DNA from 3 places in the Streptomyces sp. NBC_00045 genome. Region 3 is predicted to be linked to each of the others. Evidence: riboswitches for the same ligand, from Rfam matches in the RefSeq annotation. Region 3 holds a riboswitch; each other region holds the start of a gene.

What was found. A riboswitch is a leader RNA that binds a small molecule or an ion and turns the genes downstream of it on or off. The one in region 3 is predicted to bind cyclic di-AMP.
Positions count from the first base shown of each region.
Region 1: linked by a shared signal. The riboswitch ahead of OHA65_RS31615 (LysM peptidoglycan-binding domain-containing M23 family metallopeptidase) and the one ahead of OHA65_RS15770 (transglycosylase family protein) in region 3 are both predicted to bind cyclic di-AMP.
Region 2: linked by a shared signal. The riboswitch ahead of OHA65_RS28010 (M23 family metallopeptidase) and the one ahead of OHA65_RS15770 (transglycosylase family protein) in region 3 are both predicted to bind cyclic di-AMP.

Region 1 is NZ_CP108271.1:6,817,912-6,820,104, reverse strand. It holds gene OHA65_RS31620 (SGNH/GDSL hydrolase family protein) at 1-80, opposite strand, end outside; gene OHA65_RS31615 (LysM peptidoglycan-binding domain-containing M23 family metallopeptidase) at 246-1,214, opposite strand; cyclic di-AMP (ydaO/yuaA leader) riboswitch at 1,219-1,426, opposite strand; gene OHA65_RS31610 (tyrosine-protein phosphatase) at 1,705-2,193, shown strand, end outside.
Region 2 is NZ_CP108271.1:5,971,705-5,973,897, reverse strand. It holds gene OHA65_RS28015 (GntR family transcriptional regulator) at 1-410, opposite strand, end outside; gene OHA65_RS28010 (M23 family metallopeptidase) at 604-1,398, opposite strand; cyclic di-AMP (ydaO/yuaA leader) riboswitch at 1,411-1,570, opposite strand; gene OHA65_RS28005 (pitrilysin family protein) at 1,755-2,193, opposite strand, start outside.
Region 3 is NZ_CP108271.1:3,383,190-3,385,382, forward strand. It holds gene eno (phosphopyruvate hydratase) at 1-307, opposite strand, end outside; gene OHA65_RS15770 (transglycosylase family protein) at 573-1,283, opposite strand; cyclic di-AMP (ydaO/yuaA leader) riboswitch at 1,286-1,454, opposite strand; gene OHA65_RS15775 (transglycosylase family protein) at 1,737-2,193, opposite strand, start outside.

The DNA.
Region 1 (2,193 bases), 3.4 Mb from region 3:
TCCCCCACACCCTCGGTGAAGCTGTCCCCGATCGCCGCGTACGAGCCGATGGTCTTGAGTGTCGTCTTCGTCGCTGCCACGAGACCACATCCTTCACCCCGACACGTGACCTACGCCACCGTAGGAAGGGGTTGACGGACCGTGATCTTTACCACCCGTTCGGTACGGAATAACAGCGCGTGAGGCCGGGACCCCCCTCGGGTCCCGGCCTCACGCGTCCAGCTGCCTTCCGACGGCGCGAGCCGTCAGATGCTCACGCCCTTGGAGCGGAGGTAGGCCAGCGGGTCGATGTCCGAGCCGTAGGACGGCCCGGTGCGGATCTCGAAGTGCAGGTGCGGGCCGGTGGAGTTGCCGGTGGAGCCGGACAGGCCGATCGTCTGGCCGGCCGTGACGCTCTGGCCGACCGAGACGGACAGCTGGGACAGGTGGCCGTACTGCGAGTACTTGCCGTCCGCGTGCCGGATGACGACCTCGTTGCCGTACGCGCCGCCCCAGCCGGCGGAGACCACGGTGCCGGCGCCGACGGCGCGGACGGTGGTGCCGGAGCTCGCGATGAAGTCGACACCGGTGTGGTAGCCGCTGGACCACATGGCGCCGGGGGTCTTGTACTGGGTGGAGATCCCGGTGCTGCCGACGGGTGCGACGAACCCGGCGGCACTGACCGTGCCGGCGGCGGACTTGGCGGCGGTGTTCTTCTCGGCGGGCGCGGGAGCAGCGGCGGGGGCGGCCGCGGCCGCCGCGGCGGGGGCGGGGGCCGCGTCCGAGGACTGCTTGGCCGAGGACCGCTCCGCCGGGGTCCGGGCGGGCTTCTCGACCGGAGCCGCCTCGCCCTTCGCACCGAGGGTCAGCTTCAGCCCGGGGCGGATCAGCGACGGGTCGGCGCCGACGGCCTCGCGGTTGTCGGCGTACAGCTGCTGCCAGCCGCCCGTGAGGTGGCGGTCCTGGGCGATCTTGGAAAGGTAGTCGCCCGGCACGACGGTGTAGACGGCCGGCGCGGCCTGCACGGCGGCGGCCGGCGCGGCCCGGAGCGCCGCGGGAGCCTGCGGGGCCTGCACCGGGGCCGTGGCGGGTGCGGCGGCAGGGGCACCGGCCGCGTGGGCGCCGGCGGCACCCAGCAGCGGCAGCGCGAGGGCCGCACCGCCAGTGCCCGCGACGGCGAAACCGCGTGCCACGGAACGGGACTTGGGACGGCGGTGCTTACCCTTTGCAGGCATGGCGAATTCCTCTCCGTCGCCTGCGAGGTGAGCTGTCGGGTTGGGACTGGAGATGTCCGGCCGCACATGAGCGGAACATGTACGGCTTCACCCCTAGCTGCGCCGATACGAAGATCGGAAACAGCGGCTTACCTGGTTCCCCCGCTCCTGCCGCGCGCGTGAATAGTCGGGTGCGGTATCCGGACGGCGGCAGGATTCGGCGGTCCATCCGGATCGATCGCGAAGGTAATCGAGTTCGGCCACACGGAACAAGCCGCGAATTTCCTGACGCATTAACAGGGTGAGGGGCCCGACGGAATTCCGGTCACCCTCCGTCCATTCCTCGCCGTCAACAACCGCCCCGGCCGGGCCTTTCGGCTTTGGTGATCAGGCACTCACGGTCACCGTATGATCTGGCTCACGGGGCTGCGCCCGATCTCGCCTCCGGTTATGGCAAGTTGGCCCCAACTAGTGCAATTCGGACACCCCACGACGACGCGGAGGAGTTCCCGTGACCCAGCAGATACCCCAGCCCCCGCGGACCGAGCCCGTACCGGAGCCGGAGCTGGCCGGAGTGCGCAACTTCCGCGATGTGGGCGGCCTGCCGACCACCGACGGACGACGGGTCAAGCCGGGAAAACTATTCCGTAGCGGACATCTGGCGCATGCCACCGAAACCGATGCAGAATTCCTCGCTTCGCTCGGCCTGCACACCATCTTCGACTTCCGCAACGGCGCCGACCACGCCCTGGAAGGGCTCGACGTCGAGCTCCCCGGCGTCCGGAACGTCAACATTCCGCTGTCGGATCCGGCCGACGGCAAGGAATTCTGGAAGATGGTCCGCGACGGTGGCGTCGGGCAGCTCCGCGGACTGCTCGGCGACGGAAAGGCCGCCGCCCGGATGGCCAACTCGTACCGTTCGATGGTCGAGCACCGCACCGCCGAGCACGGCCGGGTCGTCCACGCCCTCGCCGAGGACAGCGTTCCGGCGCTCATGCAC
Region 2 (2,193 bases), 2.6 Mb from region 3:
GCCTGGGCGAGGGTCTCGTGGAACCAGCCGCCCAGCGACCGCAGATCCTCCCCCTGCCCCTGCCTGGCCCGCTCCTGGCCCAGCCTGACCAGCCCGCGCAGCACCTTGAGGTGTGCTTCGGTGCGCCGCCGGGCGGCCCGGGCCGCGGCCAGGGGCTCCAGCAGCATCCGCAGTTCCAGGAGATCGACCGCCTCCTGTTCGGTGGGCTCGGCGACGCAGGCGCCCGCATGCCGGCGGGAGGTGACGAACCCCTCGGACTCCAAGGTCCGCAGCGCCTCGCGGACCGGGACGCGGGAGACCCCGTACCGGCGGGCCAGCAGTTCCTCGGTCAGCCTGCCGCCCGGCGCGAAGACCCCGGAGACGATGTCGTCACGGATCGCCGTGCATACCGCGTGCGCAGGAATACGCAAGACCGGACCTCCGCCTATTTCCGACTGCCGACGTCATTTTGCCGCGACCGTGTTGCGATCGTGTTGCGATCGTATCGGGACTCTATTGCAACACGCGATATTTTCCGAGTGCGGGCGGAAATCGGGGATATTTACAGCCACAACGCGAAGGCCCCGGCTCGGGGAGCCGGGGCCTTCGGTCGAGTGCTGCGGGTCAGACGTCGACGCCGTGGCTGCGCAGGTACGCGACCGGGTCGATGTCCGAGCCGTACTGGGCGCCGGTGCGGGCCTCGAAGTGCAGGTGCGGGCCGCTGGAGTTGCCGGTCGAGCCCGACAGGCCGATCTGCTGGCCCGGGGTGACCTGCTCGCCGACGGAAACGTTCAGCGAGGTCATGTGGCCGTACTGCGTGTAGGTGCCGTCGTTGTGCTTGATGACGACGTTGTTGCCGTACGCGCCGCCCCAGCCGGCTTCGACGACGGTTCCGGCGCCCACCGCGTGCACCGAGGTGCCGGAGGCCGCGTGGAAGTCGATGCCGGTGTGGCTGCCGGAGGACCACATGCCGCCACCCGCGTGCCACTGGGTGCTGATGTAGGACCCGTCGACGGGGGCGACGAAGGTGTTGAGGCGCTTGCGCTCCTCCTCGCGGGCGGCGCGCTCGGCGGCCTCGCGCTCGGCCTTCGCCTTGTCCTCGGCCTTCTGCTTGGCCTCGGCGGCACGGGCCTTCGCGTCGGCCTCGGCCTTCGCCTTGGCGGCGGCGGCATCGGCGGCGTTCTGCTGCGCCTCGGCCTGGGCCTCGATCTCGCCCGCGAGGTCCTCGGCGGTGACCACGGCGTTCAGACCGGTGTCCTCCATGGAGGGGGCCTTGTCGGACGCGGCGAACGCCGGTCCGGCGAGGGAGCCGACGACACCGGTGGTGGCGAGGGCGGCGATGCCGGCGTAGCCGGCGGTCTTGCGGCTCAGACGGCTGGAACCACGGTGCTTACCGGCGGCACGACTGCCAAACGCCATGAAGGGGTTGATCCTTTCCTTCCTTCTCGCCTACCGGGTTAGCTGACGGGTTCGGAGCAGGAAGGTCTCCTACGGGCCCCCTCTGACGAGGCGGTCCGATTCACCCCAGGGACACATGTGGGTCCCCGGCTCCCCAGGCTCGCGCCTGACGGGGACTCGGCGATCGCTGCCCGGTGCCGCGGATGCGGCGCGTACAACTGACGGACAGCACGGCCGACGCTAGGCGGATCATCAGTCAATCGCCAAACAGACGCGCCTTTTTGTTGCGTACGCCACACCCCATACAAGCAACCTCTCCACTAAACAGACAAAAGGGGCCCCGGTGGACAAGCCACCGGAGCCCCTTGAGATGTCCGTCAGTTGGTGACGACGGTGACCTCACCGATCCCCAGCGCCCGCACCGGCGCCTCGATCTGCGAAGCGTCACCCACCAGGACGGTGACCAGGCGGTCCATCGGGAAGGCGGCCAGAACGGCCGAAGTCGCCTCCACCGTGCCCGTTTGGGCCAGCTGTGCGTACAACCGCGCCTGGTAGTCGTCCGGAAGCTCCTGCTCGACCTGGTCGGCGAGCGTGCCGGCGACGGCCGCGGCCGTCTCGAACTTCAGCGGGGCCACGCCCACCAAGTTCTGCACCGCCACGTCCCGTTCGGCGTCGGTCAAGCCGCCCTCCGCGAGGGTGCGGAGCACCTTCCAGAGGTCTTCGAGCGCCGGGCCGGTGTTGGGGGTGTCCACCGAGCCGCTGATGGCGAGCATCGAGGCGCCCTTGCCGTCCGCGGTGGACCGCAGCACCTGGCCG
Region 3 (2,193 bases):
CGGTGGCGTCCAGGTCGAACATGGCCTGGTCGATCAGGCGCTGCTCGGTGGCGTCGTAGCCGACGAGCTCCGGGCCGATCTGCTCGATGACCGCGAGGACGGCCTTCTCGACACCCTTGCCCATGTAACGGTTGGGGTCACCGTCACGGAGCTCAATGGCCTCGAAGGCACCGGTGGAGGCACCGGACGGAACTGCAGCACGGCCGGTGCTGCCATCGTCGAGGCCCACCTCGACCTCGACCGTGGGGTTGCCTCGGGAGTCCAGGATTTCCCGGGCTACGACGACGTCGATGGACGGCACGAGCATCTCCTTCTGGGATGTGACGCTGGGTGTGCGGTGGCATGTCAGGCCGTGGGACGGCCTTGCCGACTAGAGCCTAACCGGCTCCGGGCATTCGGCCCGCCGACCGCCCGCCTCCTGGGACGAAAAAGGGCCCGAATACCCGCCTTCCAGGACATAGGGGCGCCGGATCGGGGCGGGAAAACACCGCCGCCCGGCGCGTGGGGGGAGTCGCGCCGGGCGGTGGGGATGTCGCGTGCCGTGCATGCTGCCGCGATTGTTACGGCAGGATTCAGCTGAGCTTCAGCATCTGACCCGGGAAGATCAGGTCTGCGTCCGAGACGATGTCCTTGTTGAGCTCGAAGAGCTTCTCCCAGCCGCCCTTGACGCCGTTGGCCTCGGCGATGGTGCCCAGGGTGTCGCCGGACTTGACCTCGTACGAGCCGTTGCCGGTCTTGATGACCGGGGCCTCGGCGCGCTCGGAGCGGGTCGTCGGAGCCGGAGCCTCGGAGCGCTTCGTCGTCTCCTTCTTCGGCTCGGTCTTCTTCGGCTGGGTCTTCTTGGTCTCGGTCTTCGTCTCCGTCTTCTTCGGGGTGTCGGTCGTACCACCACCGCTGTAGGAGGAGTTGGAGAGACCCTTGCCGCAGACCGGCCAGGCGCCCTTGCCCTGGCCCTTGAGGACCTTCTCGGCGACGGCTATCTGCTGCGACTTGGAAGCCTGGTTGGCCTGCGAGGCGTAGGCCTTGCCGCCGTACGCGGCCCAGGTGGAGGACGAGAACTGCAGGCCGCCGTAGTAGCCGTTGCCGGTGTTGATGGCCCAGTTGCCGCCGGACTCGCACTGGGCGACGCGGTCCCACTCGGAGCCGGTGGCGGCGGAGGCCGAACCGGCCGCCATCAGGGGCGCGGCGACCGCGACACCGGCGACGCCGGCGAGCGTGACGATGCGGGTGGTCCGTTCGATGGCCGTGGCGCGGCGGTGCTTGCCCTTGCCGGAAAGCAGCATGGAGTTCTCCTCACCGACGCCTACGAGGTGAGCTGTCGGGTTCGGGCTGATGAGTGCCCGGCCGTGCATGGCGCACGACTTAACCCCTAGCCGTTTCCGTGGCCGTCTCTCAACGGCCGGTCCCGGCGCCTACCTTGGTTCCCCCGCTCCTGCCTTCGGCGCTTTACGCGACGACTGTTCCCCCCGTCCGCCGGCAGGATTCGGCGATGCGGTCGAAGGAGCCCGCGGTGGCGGGCGACTCAGAAGGTAGACAGGTCTCTCCCCGATGTTCAACGAGGAACACCGGGGAGAAACGGGCCCTACTTGCGCTCCCTTTAAGGGCGTTTGCGCAGGTGAGGAGCGGGTTTGCGGAAGACGGCAGACGGGACACGCCAGTTGACCGGAAGAGACACATGTCTCACTTGCAGATAGCGGACATTCCACTCTTTCCGGGTGCCCGAAGTGCCGTTATTACTAACTTAGATCCAGATTCTGACCGGGCTTGATCAGATCGGCGTCCTTGCCGATGACCTGCTCATTGGCCGCGTAGAGCGCGTTCCAGCCGCCCTTGACCTTCCTGGCGGTCGCGATGGTGGCCAGGCTGTCGCCCTCCTGGACGGTGTACGAGGGGTTCGACGCCGCGGCAGAGGTGACGGGAACCTCAACGGCGGGCGTACCACGGTGCTTGCCGTTGCCGGAGGTGTCCGGGATGCCGGCCGGGTCGGTGGAGGCACCCGGGGCGCCGGGGGCCGCGGGGGCGGTGGGGTCGGCCCCGGGGGTGATCGGAGCGGTCGGGTCCGCCGGGTGGGCCGGAGCGGTCGGAGTTCCCGGCGCGGTGGGCGTCGTCGGGGCCGTGGGGGTGCCCGGGGTGGTGGTCGGGTCGCCCGGGAGCACCGGGACGGTCGGCGACGTGGACGGCGCGTCCGGATCG